Regions from separate parts of the Bacillus sp. FAU20 genome, predicted to be linked through region 1. Evidence: riboswitches for the same ligand, from Rfam matches in the RefSeq annotation. Region 1 holds a riboswitch; each other region holds the start of a gene.

Region 1 (7,241 bases):
AGTCGGTTCGTCTAAAATTAAAACATCAGCTTTTTCTATTTTTTCATATAAGGAGCTAACACACTTAAAATCTCTTCTTTATCCTTTTTTAATTCGAGTGATGTTAACATATCCATCGTTCTCGGCCTAGGTAATTTCACTTGTACCTCGCCAACTATTGACGCTGGTCTTTGAGATAAAATAAATAAACGGTCAGACAGCAAGATTGCCTCATCTAAGTCATGTGTCACCATAACGATTGTTTGCTTCTCTTGATGCCAAGAGTTTAAAAGCCAGCTATGTACTTCCATTTTTGTAAATGCATCTAACTTTCCAAAAGGCTCATCAAGCAGCATAATTGGCTTTTCACATAAATAGGTGCGCAGAAAACTAATTCTTTGACGCATACCACCAGACAATTCATCTGGATAATGGTCTGCATATTCATCTAGTTCGAACTGCTTTAATGCTTCCATTCCTTCTGTCAGTCTTTGTTTTTTCGGCTTTCCTTCAATTTCTAACGGAAGAACGATATTTTGCAAAGCTGATCGCCACGGTAGTAATAAATCTTGTTGTGGCATATAACTAACAACATCTTGCTCTTGTACTTGCTTATCGTTATACGTTACATTCCCGCTTGTTGGTTTTTCAACATTTGCAATCATGTTTAATAATGTGCTTTTCCCGCAACCACTCGGGCCTACAAAGGAGACAAACTCTCCCTCTTGTATAGAGGCACTAATCTTCTCTAGTACATTCTTTCCATCGAAAGATTTCACTATATTTTTTATTTGTAATCCGCTCATTTTTCACTTGGAAGGAATTCATTTGTAAAAGCATCTTTTACATCGATTTTCTTTTTAATAACTTTGTTGTCATATAAGAAATTCATGTAATTCGTCCAAATTTCTTCCTTCTGTACTCCCCATGCTTTAGCATCATCTTGATACTTCGTACTTAACCATTTTTGGCTTTCTTGAACTAAATCTTTATTTACATCTGGAACAGCTTTAATTAAAATATCAGCAGCTTCTTTCGGTTCCTTAATTGCAAAATTATAACCTTCTGTTGTTGCACTCATAAACTTTTTCACAAAGTCTTTATCTTGCTTCGTATGTTTTTCACTCGTAATAATAACAGGACTATAGAAATCAAGCGCTGGGTCTAAGTCTTTTACCATAATCGTATTTAACTCTTTTCCTTGGCGCTTCGCTTCAATTCCATCCCATCCGTAATAAATCCATTCAAAGTCTGCATCACGGCCGATTGATTTAAAGAAATCGGTTTGTCCTAAGATGATTTTTTCAACTTTATTAAAATCAGCTTGATGCTTATCCATAATCGTCTTTAATGTCGCTTCTTCTGCTGGTCCTCCCCAGCCGCCGTAACGTTTACCTTCAAAATCTTTCGGTGACGTCATATTATCTTTCTTAAGTGATGCAAATGCTGAAGTGTTATGCTGAATAATCGCTCCGACAGATACAACAGGAATCCCTTCCACACGAGCCAACGTTACATTTTCTTGTGCGCTTATTGCGAAGTCAGCTTTTCCTGATGCTATCATTTGCTCTGCTGTTACATTGTCACCCGGTTGAATAATTTCTACATCTAATCCTTGCTTTTTGTAATAATCTTTCGTTTGTGCTACATATAAGCCAGTATGATTCGTATTTGGAAACCAATCTAATACTACTTTTACTTTTTGATCTTTACTTTTACTTTCTTCTTTCTTCGCCGGATTACATCCAGCCACACCTACCGCTACTAAGGCAGCTAACATAACTTTCAAACCTTTTTTCATTTTCTGCCGTCCTTTCTATATATCCATGGTGCTGTTATTCTTGCCATAAACTCTACGATAAAATACAGGCACAATGTCACCATAACGATGATTGCTGCAACACCAAATACTCGGGCAGTCAAAAAAGATTTTGTAGCCCTCGTAAGCATAACGCCTAATCCTTCACTTGCACCGAGCCATTCTCCGATAATTGCCCCCATTACGCTATATGTAACTGCAATTTTTAAGCCTGAGAAAAAGTATGGAAGCACTGCTGGAAATTTTACTTTCTGGTAAACTTGCCATTTCGTCGCCTTCATTGTTTGTAACAGCTTCAACATGTTTTTATCTACTGTTTGAAAACCTTCTAAAATACTAAGCGCAATTGGGAAGAAACAAACGAGTATTACGACCATTACTTTCGGCAACATCCCATATCCAAACCAAATAATAAATAGTGGTGCAAGTACAACAATTGGAATTGTTTGCGAAATAACGAGCAATGGATTTATTAAAATACGAAATAACGGTATAACGTCCATAATAATTGCGATGCTCGTCCCCAATAAAATTGCAAAGAATAGTCCAATTATAACTTCCTGCAGTGTTTGCATCGTATTTGGTAATAGTAAATCTTTCATCCCAATTAATTCTTGAACAATGGCAGAAGGCTTTGGTAAAATCCACGGTTCGATTTTAAATAATGAAACAGATCCTTCCCATATCGCAATGAGAAGGATAAGCCAAATAGTTGTAATAAGTTTAGATTGCTTCTGGTTTTGCATATTCATCACGGTACTTCCAAACCTTTTCATCTATCGTTACACCAGTGCTTGGACGATAATGGATTTTAATAGAAGTAATCACTTCTTCTGCTCCAGCATCGACGCAAGCTTGTTGTGCACGTTTAACGACATCAAGAAGTACATCTAATTCTCCTTCCAAAGTTGTTTCCATTGCCCCTACTTCATAACGAACTCCCGATTGTTGCACAACTTCAATTGCTTTATCGACAACAGAATATACATCTTTCGTTTTCGCTTGTGGTACTACTGAAAATGACATTGTAACTTGTTGTGACATAATAAAATCCCCCTTATAAAATTAAATTTCAAAAATAAGAAAAGGCTTTCCTACTGCGTAGGAAAGCCTTGTATGCAAGTTATTATAGAATAACATATGCTACATCACTTTAAGTAACTCCCTACGCTGGCATTATCCAGATCAGGTTGAGGGTCGATGTTTACTTACATCCTCTCAGCCAATTGGCTCCCCGGTCCTTAATTCGTTTTCATTGTAGCATGATTTATTTTATTGAACAAACAAAAGCATGCATAATCATTTCATTATTTTTGGAAAATATCCAACTTTTTCACCATAAGCTAATAACTGCTGTATAAATTCTTTATTAATTGCTGGTACTTTCAATTCTTTTTTCTTAATCCATTCATTCGTTCTACGCGTCCCCATTACAATTTCAGATTGCTGTGCTCCATCTCCTGCAACTTGAGAAGCAATTAACTCTGCTATTACTTCATTTCCCTTTGCTAATTCAAGTCCGGCATTTTCATATTCTGAAAGTGGAACCATTTCAAGATTGTATCCACACTCTCCAATTAGCTGTATAAATTGTTCAAACTCAATTTGATGTGGATGACAAATATGTAACGTCTCTCCTACAATTTGCGCATCTTGTAAATACGATACAATTGATTTACTAGCAAAATCAATTGGTGTGAAATCAACTTTCCACTTCACATTTGGTGCTTTCCCAATTAATAGCATTGTTTTAATAAGACGATAAAATGCGTTTCCTTCAATATTTTGTTGGAACGAACCTGTTTCTGAATGACATGCTAAATTACCTGCACGATAAATATTTCCACGCAAACCATTTTTCATTGCTTCACGAACAATGTTTTCCGCTTGTAGTTTACTATTTGAATATACATTCTCTAAGTCTACACTGTAATTAAAATCACCAGTTTTCATGTATGTATCCCATTGATCTACCGCTAATTCTAACGGGATACCAATTGTAGAAATAAAATGGAATGTAGCGCCTTTTTCCGCTAATGCTAGCATACGGCTAGTCCCTTGTACATTTATATTTTCAAATTGTTTTACATCTCCAAAATGTCTTACATCTGCACCGCAATGAATTATCGTATCCATCTTAGAACTGATGAACATAAATTCTTCTTCGCTCATCCCAAGATACTCTTCTCCTAGATCGCCAGCTACGGCCTGTATACGCTGTAACCATTCTTCACATATATCATTAAAGTAACCTGTTAATGTATCTATAATTCTTTGCTGCACATCTTTGGTTGGTCTTACTAAACAATAAATAGTAGCAGATGTATCTCTTAGCAATTCATATAATATGTGTGATCCTAAATAACCAGTAGCTCCTGTTAAAAAGACATTTGAAATCTGGGTTTCTTCCAAAACGTTTGCATACGTAATAGTATCCGGTTCGTGAATCACTTTATATTCACGAAATACTTCTTCTTTCTCTACTTTTACTTCTCGCTCAATTCGAGCTAATCCATATATCGTTCTTTCTTTAAAGAAATCTTGAATTGTTAAATGTGAGAAATCTTCTTTTAACAATGTTAAGACTCGTAATACTTTCAATGAATGTCCACCAATTGTAAAGAAATCATCATGCACTCCAACTTTTGAAATTCCTAATACTTTCGCCCAAGCATTCGCTATTTGTTTTTCTGCTTTATTAGAAGGTGCAACATATTCTTGTAGACGAACCGGTTCATACTTTTCTTCTAACTGAGCTAACTTCTTAACATCAATCTTTTTATTAGGTGTAAGTGGTAATTCATTAATATAAATTAGTTTAGATGGCACCATATAATCTGGTAATTGCTCTTGTAACTGATAAACTAATTCTGGTATTTCTTTTTTATTTAAAGTTGTATAGAACGCGATTAAATATTGGCTACCTTCCTTACTCTTCTTAGCAAAAACAGCATTTTCTTTTATATTATGATTTTGAAAAATTTTACTTTGGATTTCTCCTAGTTCAATACGATGTCCTCTAATTTTTACTTGATCATCTTTCCGATGTAAAAACTCTATATTTCCATCCTCTAGCAACTTAACGATATCACCTGTTTTATATATATTAACTATAGGATTAAAAGGGTTCGGAATAAAAGCTTCAATTGTTTTATTAGGTTTATTAAAATAGCCTTTTGCTAATCCTACTGAATCTATATATAATTCACCAGGTACACCAATTGGACAAAGATTCATATTCTCATCCAAAATCATAACTTGATAATTAGAACATGGTTTACCAATGGGAATACTCGCAACATCCTCATTTAACTGACTAGGTATTTTATAAGTTGTCGTCACTACAGTACATTCTGTCGGTCCGTATACATTATGAATTTCAACATTTGTACCTATTCTTTCTCTCCACAATTTAATAACCTCTACAGGCAACATTTCACCGCCAATCGCAATTCTTTTTAGGGAAGCTAGCTTATATATATCTTCTTCTGCTAAATACGTTGCTACTTGTCGAACAAAAATTGTTGCTAATGCCAAGATCGAAGTTGCTTTCACTTTATAGATTGCATGTGCAAATGCTTCTACAGACAATCGCTCTTCCTCTAATAATACATACAAGTTTCCTCCACAGAATAAAGAAGCAAATGACTCCCATACAGAGGCATCGAAACTAAAGGAAGGAAATTGGGCAAATACATCCTCTTCTGTCAATTCATATTGCTTTTTCATCCAAGTATACAGATTAACAACGCCTCTATGTGCTAACATCGTTCCCTTTGGATTCCCTGTTGAACCAGATGTATAAATCATATAAGCTACATCATCACAATGAATAGACAACTTTACATCTATATCTTCACAAGTTTCACTATCATAAATTGAAACAGTTTGAACTCCATCACATGTTATAGGCGTCTCTTTCATCAATATAACTTTCGCTTGGCTATCTTGAATAATGTACTGTATTCTACTTTCTGGATAATCTGGATCAATTGGAACATACGCTGCACCAGCTTTTAATATAGCTACCATACTTACTACTGTGTCTATGCTACGTTTCATAAATATTCCAACATAGTCTCCTAATCGTACGCCGTTTTTAATTAACATATGAGCTATTTGATTACTTTTTTTATTTAACTCCTCATAAGTTAAAGTACCTTCCCTTGAAGATAAAGCTATACGATTTGGAAATTGAGTAACAGTATTATAGAACATATCGACGATACTTTTCTCAGGATATACCGCTGTCGTATCATTCACTTGACTATAAAGTGCCATCTCGGCCTCTGTAATAATATTAAAATGTTTTATGTGTTTATTATTATTTTGTGATTTATCAATTAAAACAACTTGTATTTGTTGTGCATAACGAGTAATCGTTGTCTCTTTCCAATTAACACTATTAAATATTATTTCTACACTTTGCATATTTTTACTAAATACAAATTGTAATGTATTCGCATCTTGTAGCTCATAATATGTTTCACCAATAATAATAGGTGACATTTCATATAATTTCTTACCATTTTGAAACTCTTCTATTTCTTCCGCATTTATTTCTTTAATTTGTTCCAGTTGCTCTTCAATCTGTAGATTCAAACTTTCATAGGAAAGAAAATTAGAAACTTCAATAGTAATCGGAAATAAACTTCCTCTTACATGATAAAACACGACAATATGTTTTTCTTTAGAAATATGATATAACCACGTTGCAGTCGCTCCTATTAAATCTACAATGTGAGTCAAATTTAGAAACAGTTCCGTTTTTCTTTTCATTCTAATTTCTTTTCCTTGCACATCTTTAGGTATTGTAATATTTCCTTCTACTTTTCCTAAAAATTCTTTTACCATCTCATTATAAGAAATCGCTAATTTCATATTTATGTAAATTCCTCTCTCAAATATAATAAAGGTGTGAAAATTCACACCTTTTTCATCCCTTATTAACGGGCAGATTCGTTCAATTCATAATCAAAGGGGGATCCCCCCTTTGATTAGAATTGATCTTTCTTCTTATTCACTTTTAAACTCACCAATTAGCTCTTGTAATTCCTGAGAAAGCCAACTTAAAGAAGTCGCTAATTCTGCAATATCTTGTACTGATATTTCTTGCTCTTTCATGCTTTCTTCAACATTACTACTGCTGTTGGCATAAGTATTTGCAATATGCGATAATTCATTTACAACTTGAACAATATTTTGGCTATTTTGTAAAATGTCACTCGAATTACCAGAAACAGCTTTTACTTGATCTGTAACAGATTGCGCTGATTTTGAAATTTTTTCAAAGAAATCTCCACTACTTTGAACAAGTGAAATTCCAGTTTCTACTTCTTTTGAACCTTTTTGCATGGAAACTACAGCATCTTCTGTCTCAGCTTGTGTTTCACCAATTAATTTCGCTATATCTTTTGCAGACGCTTCAGTTTGTTCTGCTAAT
Region 2 (7,241 bases), 310 kb from region 1:
TATCAATACCCGTCTTTTCACGTAAAACTGCTGCAAGTTGTGGAAATATAGCTCGGCTTTCTCTAGCAAGTTCAAATAGCGGATCATACGCATCCCATTCTGCTTGAACACCAAGTAAACCAGCAGCTGCTTTCGAAGCTTCCGATGCAATTCTTTGCTTTTCTACAATCGCTACTTTATGTCCTCTTTCTGCTAGAAAATGTGCAACTGAACTACCAATTACACCACCACCAATAATCGCTACATCATACTTCTCACACATGTTTTTCCGCCCACTTTCTTATTGATTCCTTATAAGACTTCGCTTTGCTATACGGGTTACTACTACTTAAAATTCCAGACATAACAGCAATTCCACTTACTTCACTTGCCAGAATATCCTTTGTATTCTCAGGAGTAATCCCTCCAATAGCTATAATTGGTATCGATAAGCTCCTTGCAATGTCCGAAATTTCTTCAAGCCCTCTCGCTGGCACACCTTTTTTACAATCTGTCGGAAATACATGGCCATAAACGAGTGAATCCGCTCCATTTTTAAATGCTACTATCGCTTCATCTAGCGAATGCACAGAATAACCGACATGCAAATAAGAAAACTTTTCTTTCACTGACTTTACATCTGTGCTTCGATATCCTAGTTGAACACGAGGAATATTTAATAAAATTGCAATATCAATTCGATCGTTTATGACAATTTTAGAAGCCGGAAAGCCCTCCATTAACAGAATTTCCACACCTTCATATAATTCCTTTGTACTCTTCTCACGCTCACGAATATGCAAATAATCAATCTCACTCTCAATTTGCATCGCTACATTCACTAACTCTTCGAATGGCATATGGCCATTTGAGATTACGTGGAGCTCATTTTTCATATTCATTCGCCTACTTTAAAATATTTTCGAATAGTTCATCGGCTGGGACGGTTTCTTTTGTCATTCCTTTGTCCTTCAGCCACTTATTTTGTTTCTCCCAAGACTCTTTTGAATCTGATAAGAATGGCTCATCTTTCGTTTCCATCTTCTCTAATAAAATTTTCATACTTTCCTTTTCAACTTCTGGCACAAGTGGGAAGTTTTCTTTTTCTTGATGATTTAATAAAATATTTAATGCTTCATCTGGATTTTTCTTCATGAAATCATAGCCTTTTTTCGTACCACGTAAGAAGGCTTGCAACGCTTCTTTATCTTTTTTCAACGTTTTATCACCTGTTACAAATACAAGCTCATGATAATTCGGTACACCATAATCTGCTGGATTAAAGTACGCTGGTTCATGACCTTCATGACGCATAACAGGTACTTCATGGTTAATGTATGCCCCTGTTACCGCATCCACTTTTTTCGTAATTAATGCTGGTACTAAATCAAAGCCAACATCGACTACTTTCACTGTATCTGGATTACCACCAGCTTCTTTTACCATCGTTTTTAAATACATCTCACTTAAAGGTGTTCCAGAATATCCCACTGTTTTCCCCTCTAAATCTTTTGGCGATTGAATGCCTGCTGACTTCAGTGATACAACATGATTTAATGGGGAACGTACGACAGCTCCAATTGTTTTCACTGGAATTTGTTCGTTTGCTTTTGCCATAACAACATCTGGTTGATAATATAGGCCAACCGTTACTTTTCCTGCAGCTGCTAAAGTTAATGGGTCAGTCGGATTGGAAGGGAATTTAATATTCACCTTTACACCTTCTTCTTTAAAGTAGCCTTTTTCAATTGCTGCATAAATAAAGCTATGTACCGCATTTGGGTACCAATCAAGCATGACCGTTATTTCTTTTTCTTTTTTACTCTTATCTGATGCTGAATTACTAGAACATCCAGCAATCATTGCAACTAATAATGTAAACACAAAGATGCGTTTTAATAATTTCATGAATGCTTCCTCCAACTAATGAATTTCTTTTCTAATATCGAAATAAGTATGACGAAGAAAATAGCTAATAACGATAACAATACAATGGGTGCAAATACACCTGCTCCGTCTAACTGCGTCATCATTCTTTTACTGAAATATCCTAGCCCAGCTTGTGCACCGAGCCATTCACCAATTGCTGCCCCAATTACACTAAGCGGAACTGCGATTTTTAAAGCTGAGAAAAAATAAGGAAGAGCAGACGGCAATTTTAATTTAAGAAAAACATCTTTTTTCGTTGCCCCGTATGTAACTAAAAGCTCTTCCCATTCTTTTTTCGTACTGCGTAGTCCATCATACGTATTGACCGCAATCGGGAAAAACGTAATTAAAACCGTAACAACGACTTTACTCCAAATCGTATATCCAAACCATAAAACGAAGAGCGGAGCAAGCGCTGTAATAGGAATCGTTTGTGAAGCGACTAATAATGGATAAAATGCTCTCTCCATCCATGTACTCGCATTCATTAACATCGCTAGCCCTACCCCAAGTACGATAGAAATTGCCACACCTATTAAAACGACATATAATGTTGCCGGCAAATGAACCGTAAATAATATATCTTTTAGTTTCCATATCTTCATTACAATTGCAGACGGTGACGGTAAAATGTACATTTCATCTACAATTATTGCTCCTACTTCCCAAAGGGCAAGTAAGATACTAGAAAGTGTAAGAGCAGGTAATAGCTCCTTCAACCGGTTCATCATACGAGTACCTGCCTTTGTAACATACTAAGAAGCTCATCTTTCAGCGCCAATACTTCCGGTTTATATAAATCTTTTCGTGTTCTGTTATGATCAAGCGGCACTATCCGCTCAGTCAAAGTAGTTATCGGCTGCTGCTCCACTACTAAAATTCGATTAGAAAGAAACAATGCTTCTTCCACATCATGAGTAATAAATAAAATTGTTTTTTCCCACTCTTTCCATTGTTCAAACAGCCATTCTTGCAAAGATGCCTTCGTTAAAGCATCCAACGCGCTAAACGGCTCATCTAATAACAATATCTCCCCGCCTGTTAATAAAGTTCGAATAAAAGATACACGTTGTCTCATACCCCCAGATAAATCTTTCGGATATTTTGTCTCATACCCTTGTAAACCAAATTTATGCAATAGTTCCTTTGCCTTTACTTGTGCTTCTTTCTTCGGCACGCCTTGGCATTCTAATGGCAAAGCAGCATTCTCAATAATCGTTCTCCACGGCAAGAGCATATCTTTTTGAGGCATATACCCTACAGGATGGCTCTTTGTTTCTATCAGCTCTATCTGACCAGTACTTACTTCTTCTAAACCTGTAATAAGGCGAAATAAAGTACTTTTCCCACATCCACTCGGTCCGATAATACTTACAAACTCTTTATCTTGTATAGAAGCATTTAATTCATTGATGATTGGTTTCTCATCATAATGAAAACAAACATTATGAAATTGTAGTATGTTCTTGCTCCTCAAATCCCCACATCTCCTTACGATAGGACATATCCCAGAATAAATATTCAAATCGACTGGAATATAGGAAAATCTCCTCTAATCGGTCAAGCTCTTTTTCAGACTTTCCAACTGCCATTTCATTTAATAAATCTATTAACCAAATACAGAGGTTGCCGTATTCTTCAGAACTATATCCTTGAATCCACTCACCAAAGAATTCATGATCCCTTGCTCCCGGAATATCATTTAAACGCTTTCCAATCTCCCAATAGCTCCACATACACGGAAGAAGTGCTGCTATTAATTCTGCAAGTGTGCCATTTTGAGATACAGACATCATGTAATTTGTATAAGCTAAATTTTTAGCAGATGGCTTTGCAGACTCTATCTCCTCTATAGAAATTCCAAGTCTTTTTGCATACTGTTTATGGATTGTCATTTCTCCATTTAATATTCCATCAATTTGTTCAGCAAATTTCCCCATAACTTGTGGATTCGTTGCCTTTACAACACCGATAGCATATAACTTTGCATAATCTAACAAGTATAAATAATCTTGAATAATGTAATACTGAAACTTATCTTTTTCTAACGTACCATCCCCCATACCTACTACAAATGGATGATTATGACTCATCTCCCAAACTGGTTGTACAGTTTCTAATAATCTATCGCAAAATTTCATTTCTCTATCCCCTTCCAGTATGTGTATATAAATAAAAAACCACTTCTCTATATAAGAAGTGGTTACAGCCAATAAAATTATAATTTATTCGTTGTTCCACTTCCCTTCGCTAGTATTACCTAGATCAGGTGTTATAAGGGTTAAGGATTATTCCTCTCTCAGCACAACAAGCACCCCTAGTGGTTTCAATATGAAATTTTCAAATAAAAAAGCCCCGTTTCTATACGCAAAGAAACGGGGACTCATTATTAGTGTCCGAATTGCTTCCCTACGCTAGCATAATCTAGATCAGGTAATAAAAAGGATCAAAGACTTAAGGTCTTACTCTCAGCTGGCAACACCAGCTCTCCTAGCAAACTATAAAATTATCACTGTCAGTATAACACCGTAATAAGACATCATCAACTTTTTTAATTTTCTTAATTATCAACATAATATCGAAGTTATACAATACATACATTCTATTTTAGAAAATAAAACACCAATTAATTGTATAAAAAGGAATCATTATCCTCAAAAAATTTATTTTTATATTGATTTCATATTACATTTATGTGAATACACCCACTATATTATATCTTTATACTATAATAAAATTACAACTATACAACTAGAGGAGGTCTCTATTCCATGAATATGAAAGCTACTGCTTTAACAGCAACTACTGTAGCGATTGCTTCTTTACTTCCTTCTATGGGTGAAACAAATGTACAAAAAGCAAACGCTGAACAATTATCTAATATTAAAACTGGGTATGTCAAAGTCGATCAAGTAGCATTACATACAGAAGATAACGTAAAAAGCACATCAATTGATACAATTCGCTTTAATACAAAAGTGAACATCCTTGAAACAACTAATGGTTGGTATAAAGTATCTGTTCATAATAAAGTAGGTTATGTACAAAAAGATGCTATTTTACTAAAAAACAAACTTCAATCTAATGATCAATACATCGTTAATGCTAATGCATTAAACGTTCGCTCTGAACCTAATTTAGAATCTTCCATTTTAGATGTATTACCAAATGGCAAGTTTATTACCGTTCAAGAAGATCAAGGCGAATGGTATAAAATCTCACATAATGGCCAAACAGGTTACGTACAAAAAGCATTCATCTCTAATGGTTCACAACCCTTAGTAAAAGGAATCACCGTTCAAAATAATACAAAATATACCGTTGCAACACCTAATCTAAATGTACGTAGCAACGCTAGTACAAGTAGCGCTCTACTCGGTTCATTACAAAACGGTACACAAGTACAAGTAGTAGAAACTGTAGGAACTTGGTATAAAATTCGTTTTGGCACAGGATACGGATATGTAGCAAAACACTATGTAGTACAAAATCAACCACAAGCTAAAACAGATCAGCCTTCATCAATTCCAGCTGCTTTCAAATTCCCCGCTCAAGGAAGAATTAGCTCAACCTTTGATATACGCTGGGAACAAATGCATTATGGTATAGATATTGCCGCTCCAGGAAACGTCTCTATCCAAGCTGCTGCTGCAGGTAAAGTTGTGAAATCTTATTATTCAGCTAGCTATGGCAATGTTGTTTTCATTGCGCATCAAATCAATGGGAAATTATATACAACTGTTTATGCTCATATGAAGGATCGCACTGTACAAGCTGGTGATCAAGTACAAACTGGACAATTAATAGGTCATATGGGAAACACAGGTCATTCATACGGGCAACATCTTCATTTTGAATTACATAATGGAGAATGGAATTTTGAAAAAACAAATGCAGTAAATCCACTGCCATATTTAGTTAGGTAAATTGTATGCCACGCAATATACCTCTTATAATTGAATACGTAGCCTTTTTAGGTTTAATCTGTTGTTTAATCATTTACAATACAAACATTGTATTTTTATCTATTATTATTGCTTTTGTTGCATTAGAAATTATGATGGAATCATTTCAAGTGCAACTAAAACAAAAAATTGCCCATATTTATAATGCTATTTTTCTTTTAAGTGCTCTCATAACAAATATAATTAGTAATGGCTTTTATTTATCTACTGTATTTCCAGTATTCTTTATGGCTGTTTTATTATTTGTAGCTAGATATATTAATGTCCCTTATAACCAAAAACAAAAACAAGAAGCTTAGAAAGAGGAGACACTGTGTACCAATCTTTCAAAGATACTCCAATAAAATACATATTGAATTTGTATAAGAAAACCAATACTTTTTTTGGTATACAAGGAAGTTATACTGCACAACTCCTCCTATATGGAATGCTTTTTCTTGTCTTAATCACTTTCTCCTTGTTTTACTAACAAAAAAGGATCTCACATAAACTGGAGATCCTTTTTAATTTATATGAATTTTTCATATCGAAAATATTGTTTATCCACAAGCATATTTTTCATAAATAAAGCTCAGATTATATTTTTTCTCTAAACTCATTCGTTGTTCGTCATCGCACCAATAGAAAAGAATATCATGAATCGTTGCGTAACGCTTATTTTTAAGAAATAGCCTAAAGAATGATGGTAAACAATCATGTAATTGTATAAATATATAATTGCGTAGTATTTCTTCTTTATATTCAATGCCCTTACAAATATACAGTAATTCTTCACAATAATATGCATGCTGTGGAACTTGTATCATTTCGAAAAATGGCACATAAGATAGTAGCTTTCCAATAAAATGACCGTATCGATCCATTACTCCTATCGTCATATGCTCCATCATTTCTTTCATCACATATAAATAATCATCTACATGCGTTGTCTTTAATGGGTCTAAGCGATCGGAAATTTGAGATAATACAGCTCTTTGACATGCTAAAACTGCCTGACTAGGTCCATAATATGATAGGAAATCTGTACACTTACGATATTTCCGTAATAAATCATGTGTATACAAATCATATACAAAAGTATTACAATACATCGCTAAACTCATCATATCACTATTTAATTGCTCTTTTGATAATGATTTCGCTCTCTTGCACATATAAAAGAATGTAAATTCCAATACTTCTTTATGAGATAATAAATGTTTACAATCGGTTATACACTTCTCATTAAATTTAACTCTATCCCAAATTTCAATATCCCTATCTGTCAATTCACCTATACGATATTTAATAATTAAATAATTTAAAGCAACTGATTGCGTCAAAAGATCCCATGTTTCATATTCCAATGAAGTATGAACAAACTCAGCT
Region 3 (7,241 bases), on a different contig from region 1:
CATTACTTCATTTAATCGAGTCTCGTTTGTTCCCTCAATCGCATTTGAATTTTGAACTGAATTATTTTGGGCTTCTTTTTCTGTACGAGCCTTTTGTAGCATTTCAAGGATGATCCATAAAGGAACACCTTTATCCTTTAACATCTTCCATAAATCTAATTCATTAAATTTATGCTCAGGCTGTTTCATTTCTTTTTCAGATGAACGAATATCAAACTTGATAGGATCATTTACTTTCTTACTTTCAAGTTTACTAGAAGAGATAATATTATGCTCAAGAGTAGATGGAGTTATTTTAGTAGGTTGAGATAATGTATGAATATTTGATCCAATTTGCATGCTTTTTCCTCCTTTTCAAGCAATGAGATTAGTTTTCTTATGATTTTTAAATCTTTTTAACATGAGGAAACTATATCTAATTATAAATCCTAATAAATAGATTTACAAGTTATATTGTAAAAAGTAAATATTTACTTGAATTAATATTTATCAACATTTGTATATGTTTTCTATATATACAACGTATATAAAATACTTTACATTATGTTTAAGTTGTTAAATTATTCTGTTAATTTTTTAAAAAGAAAAATGTAAACGTTTTATTAGGGGGGAGAAAATATGGGGAAGTTATTTTTAAAAATATGTTTTTTTGCATTAGTGACCGTATGTTCATTCGCAGCGAAAATATCATACGCTGAAGAGAGGCAGCAAAATAATTATCCTATCATATTGGTGAATGGATTTGCTGGATGGGGTAGAGAAGAAATGCTTGGCGTAAAATATTGGGGTGGTGTTTATGATATACAGGAAGATTTGAAACGAAATGGTTATACGGTACATACCGCAGCTGTTGGACCTGTTTCTAGTAACTGGGATCGTGCATGTGAATTGTATGCACAAATTAGCGGTGGGACAGTAGACTATGGTGCAGTACATGCTGAGAAACATGGACATAATCGTTTTGGCAGAACTTATAGTGGTTTTGCGCCGAATTGGAGTGAAACAAATAAAGTTCATTTAGTTGGACATAGCATGGGTGGACAAACGATTAGAACATTAGTACAGCTATTAAAAGAAGGTAGTTTTGAAGAAAAGAATTATGTGAAAAATCATCCAGACACCAAAATATCACCACTATTTGAAGGCGGAAAATCATATGTTCATAGTGTTACAACATTAGCAACCCCTCACAACGGTACAACACTTGCGGATGGTAGTCTTCTACTGCCGTTTGTTAAAGATTTACTCATTACAGCTGCAAGCTTTGGGGGAAACAATAATTTATCATTATATGATTTTAAATTGGATCAATGGGGTATAAAGAAGAATGCTGGAGAGTCCTTTTTCCAATATAGTAATCGTATTCTAAATAGTTCACTTTGGAAAAATACAAAAGATATAAGTCAATGGGATTTAAGTACAGATGGTGCAAAGAAGTTAAATAATTGGGTAAAGACGCAACCAGATGTGTATTATTTATCCTATAGTGGACATGCATCACAAGCAGCACCTATAACAGGTTTACATTTGCCTCATATAACGATGAATAAAGTGTTAATGGGAAATGCATTTTTCTTAGGTTCTTATGCGAGATATGAAGAAAACCGTCCGCTAGTTGATACTTCTTGGTGGCAAAATGATGGTGTAGTAAATACAAATTCTATGATTGCACCATCTTCTAATGTTACTGTAAATAATAATGAGTCATTACAGATTGGAAAATGGAATCATATCGAAACGAAAGCGAATTGGGACCATCTCGACATGGTAGGGTTAAGTGTTTCAGACTCGTTAGGTTTTTCTAGCATTCAAGAGTTTTATAGAACAATTGCTGAAAAGCTATCACGTTTACCGAAATAGGTAATAATAAAGCGCTCTCGATGGAATTCGAGAGCGCTTTATATTATATTGAAAGAGGGATTTGGTAGAAAAATATGGGGGGATATTATGAAAATTCAAGTTGTATTATCAGGATACGGAACAGTAGGCAGAGAGTTTATAAAATTATTAAATGAAAAATATTCATATATATATGAAACATATGGGATTCAATTAGTTGTAAGTGGCGTATTAGGGAGAAATATTGCAATACATAATGAAGACGGCTTATCACTTCATCATTTATTAATGTATGGTGGCGGTACCGCTGCAATTGAAAAATATTTAGAGTATCATCCGAAGGAACGTGCAACAACTAGCATAAGTGGTACTGTATTGGTAGAATCAACAGTTACAAATCTTAAAGATGGAAATCCAGGGAAACAATATATGAAACAAGCGATTGAGAAACAGATGGATATAGTAGCAATTTCTAAAGGTGCGCTCGTTACAAACTGGAGAGAAATAAATGAAGCAGCAAGAGGCGCAAATGTACGAATTCGATATAGCGGTGCAACAGCCGCTGCACTACCGACACTAGATATCGGACAATTTAGTTTAGCTGGTTGTAGTATTGAAAAAATAGAAGGAATATTAAATGGAACAACTAATTATATTCTTACGAAAATGTATGAGGAAGATATGACATTTGAAGAAGCACTGAAAGAAGCACAAAATAAAGGAATTGCTGAGACAAACCCTATATTAGATATAAGTGGTTCAGATAGTGCGTGTAAATTGTTACTTTTGACAAACCGCTTAATGGAAACAGAGAAAACACTTACTGATATACATATAAAAGGAATCGAGCACGTTACAAAACAGCAAATTCGAAATGCTAAGGAACAACATAAAATTATTAAATTAATAGCATCAACATATAAGGATGAGGGTGGCAATATCAATTTAAATGTTGAACCGTGCCAAATAGAAAAAAAACATCCGTTAGCAAAAGTAAATGGAACTGAAAAAGGAATTACGTTCTTTACAGATACGATGGGACAAGTTACTACAATTGGTGGGGCTTCTAATCCAAGAGGCGCTGCAGCTGCAGCTTTAAAAGATGTAATTAACTTATATCGAAAAGATTTGTAAGACTGTACCGCCCTTTATAAAAAATACATATGTCGTGGACCTTTTGAGAATGAAATAAATATGCAAAAATGATTGCAGGGGGGAAGAAATTGTTTAAGGATTTTAAAGTTGTTAAAGATCGTCCCGTTTATATTCAATTGAAAGATTATTTGAAGAAGATGATTATGAAAGGGCATTTGCTCGGGGATCAAAAAATTCCATCAACAAGAGAACTAAGTGAATTACTAAGCGTGAGTAGAAACACTGTACTCGCTGCTTATGCAGATTTAGAGCAAGAAGGACTCATTTATGCAGTTAAAGGAAAAGGGAACTTTGTTGCGAAGGTGGATATATCTAACACTTCGTCTGTTGAAATAGATTGGAAAAATAAACTTAATACAGTGACCGCATTAGCGGATGAATTAGATTTAATGAAACATGGTGTTCGTTGGGAAAAGGGAATGATTGTTTTTAATAGTATAGCCCCGGATGAGAAGCTATTTGATGTTGAAAATTTCAAAAGAGCTTTTCTTACTCGTATGTCCATTGAAGGGGACATCGTATTGAACTACGGATATGCAAAGGGATATAGACCGTTAATGAATTATTTACTTCATTACATGGAAATGAAAGGTGTAGACATTTCAAATAAAGATATTCTAATTACAAATGGATTTACAGAAGGATTGGATATTGTACTCTCTTCTTTATCAAAAAAATCCGGTCGTGTCATTTGTGAGAATCCAACTCACCACGCTGCACTTAAGCTTTTCCGTTTACATGGACTTGAAGTTCATGGGATTGATATGCATGAGGATGGTATTGATACGAATGAAGTTGAAAAAAGTTTGCGTGAAAAAGATTTTGATTTTGCTTATTTAATTCCTTCTTATCATAATCCAACTGGTATTGTTACGAGTTCAGAGAAAAGAACGGAATTGATGAGGTTATTCTCAAAATACAACGTTCCTATTATAGAGGACGGATTTAATGAAGAACTACGTTATTCAGGTTCACATTTAGCTCCATTATTAACTTTTGCTGGAGCTGGCAATAATGTGATTTATATTAGTAGCTTTTCAAAGGTACTTTTCCCTGGTTTACGTGTAGGCTGGATTATTGCAGATAAAGAGCTGATTCATTATTTAGAAAGCGTAAAAAGAGCAAGAACGATTCACACATCTACGCTAGATCAAGCTGTTCTGTTTCAATATTTACATGAGGGATATTTTGAAAAATATTTAAAAAAGGCAAGATCTGTTTATAAGAAAAAATATGAGTTAGCTGTCGGGACATGTAACCAGTACATTCCTTTTAAAAGAATGACTGGAGATGGTGGACTTCATTTATTTATAGAGCTAGAAGAGCATATGAACGCCCGCACACTTTTACAAAAGTGTTATGAGAAAGGCGTTACGTTTTCACCTGGAGATGTTTTTTACTCTGATGGAGAAGGAGCGAACACTTTCCGATTAGGATTTTCGCGCTTGAAAGAAGAAGCAATAGTTCGGGGAATTAAAATAATTGGTGATACATTAAAAAATGAAATTTGGAGTTGAGAAAATGAAAATCGGTGTTATTATGGGCGGGGTATCGTCTGAAAAACAAGTTTCAATTATGACGGGGAATGAAATGATTGCTCATTTAGATAAAAATAAATATGAAATAGTTCCAATTACATTAAATGAAAAAATGGATTTAATTGAAAAAGCGAAAGACATTGACTTTGCGTTGCTCGCATTACACGGAAAATACGGAGAAGATGGGACAGTTCAAGGAACACTGGAGAGTTTAGGGATTCCTTATAGCGGAAGTAATATGTTATCTAGCAGTATATGTATGGATAAAAATATTTCGAAAAAGATTTTACGTTATGAAGGTGTAGAAACACCAGATTGGATTGAACTTACAAAAATGGAGGATCTAAAGCTTGATGAGTTAGATAAGTTAGGATTTCCATTAGTAGTAAAACCAAACTCTGGCGGATCGAGTGTCGGGGTGAAAATCGTTTACAATAAAAATGAATTGATCTCAATGCTAGAAACTGTATTCGAATGGGATTCTGAAGTAGTAATTGAGAAGTATATAAAAGGTGATGAAATTACATGTTCAATTCTGGATGGAAAACAGTTACCTATAGTTTCAATTCGACATGCAGCCGAGTTTTTTGACTACAATGCAAAGTATGATGATACTAGTACAGTTGAGGAAGTTATCGAACTTCCAGCAGAAATTAAGGAACGTGTAAATAAAGCGTCACTTGCTTGTTATAAAGCATTAAAATGTAGTGTTTATGCAAGAGTTGATATGATGGTGAAGGACGGAATTCCATATGTAATGGAAATTAATACATTACCAGGGATGACACAATCAAGTTTATTGCCAAAAAGTGCAGAAGCAGCGGGAATTAGTTATAGCAAACTATTAGATATGATTATTGAAACATCATTAAAAGTTAGAAAAGAAGAAGGATTTTAAGGGAATTATATAACTAATTCTTTTGACAGTTTCACGAAGTATGCTATGATGAATACATTATAAAAATAAAATATTTATCCACTAGGGGGGCCTTTTATAGGCTGAGATCAAATGTGATTTTGAGACTCTTAGTACCTGATCTGGTTAATGCCAGCGTAGGGAAGTGGGAAAGACGTTGCTATTTAATGAGTAAATAAATACTGTCAATTTCACTTTCTTTACGCCTGTAAAGAAAGTTTTTTTATTTTACAGCTTTAATAATTGTGGATAAATACTTATATTTTATACATTATTGGAGGGATTTAAATGACTTTTTCACAATCATTACGTAAAGAAGTAGATTCAATTTGGGAAGCGAGTTTTAACCATCCCTTTGTAAAAAAACTTGGTGAAGGAACGTTAGATTTAGCTAGTTTTCGCTATTATGTGCTTCAAGATTCATATTATTTGAGTCATTTTGCTAGAGTGCAAACTTTAGGAGCTGCAAAAGCTCTTGAATTAGAGACGACAGCTCGTATGGCACACCATGCTCAAAATACATATGAGGCCGAGTTATCTTTACATGAGAATTTTGCTAAAAAGCTAGGGATAACAAAAGAAGAAAAAGATAATTTTATTCCTGCGCCAACTGCATATGCGTATACTTCACATATGTATCGTGCTGCCTATGAAGGACATTTAGGAGATATCATTGCAGCAATTTTACCTTGTTATTGGTTGTATTATGAAATTGGCGAACGCTTAAAAGAGTGTCAGCCGGAAGAGCCAATTTATAACGAATGGATTTCTGCTTATGGATCTGATTGGTTCCGTACGCTAGTTGAAGAACAAATTACACGTTTAGATACTATCGCTGAAAAAGTAACAGAGGCAGACCGCAAGCGTATGAAACAGCATTTTATTATTAGCAGTCAATATGAATATTCATTTTGGGAAATGGCTTATACATTAGAAAAGTGGCCAGTGGATACAGACGTAAAAGACGTAATTGGATAAAGAATAGAAGTAATGTTATAGATAGGTATGGATCATACCTATCTATATATTTTTTCTTGTTAAATTTGCGTAAAGTTATTAGTGCTACGGATATGGCGAAATAGAATATCGATAAGTTAGCTCATTTAATTGTCTACGAATTAACTGGATAAAATTCTGTCACACTTATTTTACAATCAAAGAACGTAAAGATTGGTGGTATGAAGTTAAATAAGAAAAGAAACCGGCTCTGTTAATTGTAACGGATTTACTTTTTCTTTACGGGAATTTCTAAATCATCATGGAATGCTGTTCATACAATATGCAAATATGCATATTGTATCTTTTTGAGTTCTTTATGTGTTAAAATTAAATATAGGGATATGGAAATATAAAGAAGCAAAAGCAGGAATATCCAATGAATTTTGAGAGGTGTTATATGTTTACAAATAAGAAATTAATTCGATTTGGTTTATCTTTGTTTGTGTTTTTAGGGATAATTAATTTTACAATAAGCTATTTCCAAACATATCTTGAAACAGCAGCAGATATCAAATGGGTAATTCCAGAAATTTGGAAAACTATTTTGCTAGATGTTCCTCAAGGTATACTTGTCCTTTTAGGCGCAATTGCTTTATATGATTTCACAAAAGAGGCATCACAAAAAGACGCATCAATCTAAGTGTGTCTTTTTTGATTAGCAATTTCATAGAGAGTTTTGCTGGAGAAATAGAAAAAAAAGCCCTAATCAGGGCTTTTTTTTGTAGAAATTTCTTAACCATCATAGAAACCGGTTACTAGGAGGTGTTGGCATTTATAGTACAGAAAAATCTAAG

What was found. A riboswitch is a leader RNA that binds a small molecule or an ion and turns the genes downstream of it on or off. The one in region 1 is predicted to bind thiamine pyrophosphate.
Region 2: it holds a riboswitch for thiamine pyrophosphate, as region 1 does, so the genes downstream of both, tenA (thiaminase II) here and AC0OM3_RS26180 (MTH1187 family thiamine-binding protein) in region 1, are expected to answer to the same signal.
Region 3: it holds a riboswitch for thiamine pyrophosphate, as region 1 does, so the genes downstream of both, tenA (thiaminase II) here and AC0OM3_RS26180 (MTH1187 family thiamine-binding protein) in region 1, are expected to answer to the same signal.

What each region holds. Positions count from the first base shown of each region.
Region 1 covers NZ_JBVYHY010000027.1:93,623-100,863, reverse strand. Annotated here, with positions in the region: partial or broken gene AC0OM3_RS26200 (P-loop NTPase family protein) at 1-39, opposite strand, end outside; gene AC0OM3_RS26195 (ABC transporter ATP-binding protein) at 36-785, opposite strand; gene AC0OM3_RS26190 (ABC transporter substrate-binding protein) at 782-1,780, opposite strand; gene AC0OM3_RS26185 (ABC transporter permease) at 1,777-2,550, opposite strand; gene AC0OM3_RS26180 (MTH1187 family thiamine-binding protein) at 2,522-2,842, opposite strand; TPP riboswitch at 2,944-3,045, opposite strand; gene AC0OM3_RS26175 (non-ribosomal peptide synthetase family protein) at 3,098-6,679, opposite strand; gene AC0OM3_RS26170 (methyl-accepting chemotaxis protein) at 6,815-7,241, opposite strand, start outside.
Region 2 covers NZ_JBVYHY010000027.1:408,120-415,360, reverse strand. Annotated here, with positions in the region: gene thiO (glycine oxidase ThiO) at 1-262, opposite strand, end outside; gene tenI (thiazole tautomerase TenI) at 255-875, opposite strand; gene AC0OM3_RS27785 (ABC transporter substrate-binding protein) at 886-1,887, opposite strand; gene AC0OM3_RS27780 (ABC transporter permease) at 1,884-2,636, opposite strand; gene AC0OM3_RS27775 (ABC transporter ATP-binding protein) at 2,636-3,385, opposite strand; gene tenA (thiaminase II) at 3,354-4,049, opposite strand; TPP riboswitch at 4,134-4,237, opposite strand; TPP riboswitch at 4,298-4,410, opposite strand; gene AC0OM3_RS27765 (SH3 domain-containing protein) at 4,680-5,834, shown strand; gene AC0OM3_RS27760 (hypothetical protein) at 5,840-6,172, shown strand; gene AC0OM3_RS27755 (DUF3965 domain-containing protein) at 6,413-7,241, opposite strand, start outside.
Region 3 covers NZ_JBVYHY010000026.1:738,173-745,413, forward strand. Annotated here, with positions in the region: gene AC0OM3_RS25570 (DUF3914 domain-containing protein) at 1-339, opposite strand, end outside; gene AC0OM3_RS25575 (esterase/lipase family protein) at 619-1,860, shown strand; gene AC0OM3_RS25580 (homoserine dehydrogenase) at 1,948-2,973, shown strand; gene pdxR (MocR-like pyridoxine biosynthesis transcription factor PdxR) at 3,063-4,511, shown strand; gene AC0OM3_RS25590 (D-alanine--D-alanine ligase) at 4,516-5,430, shown strand; TPP riboswitch at 5,504-5,609, shown strand; gene tenA (thiaminase II) at 5,737-6,426, shown strand; gene AC0OM3_RS25600 (DUF3937 domain-containing protein) at 6,824-7,087, shown strand.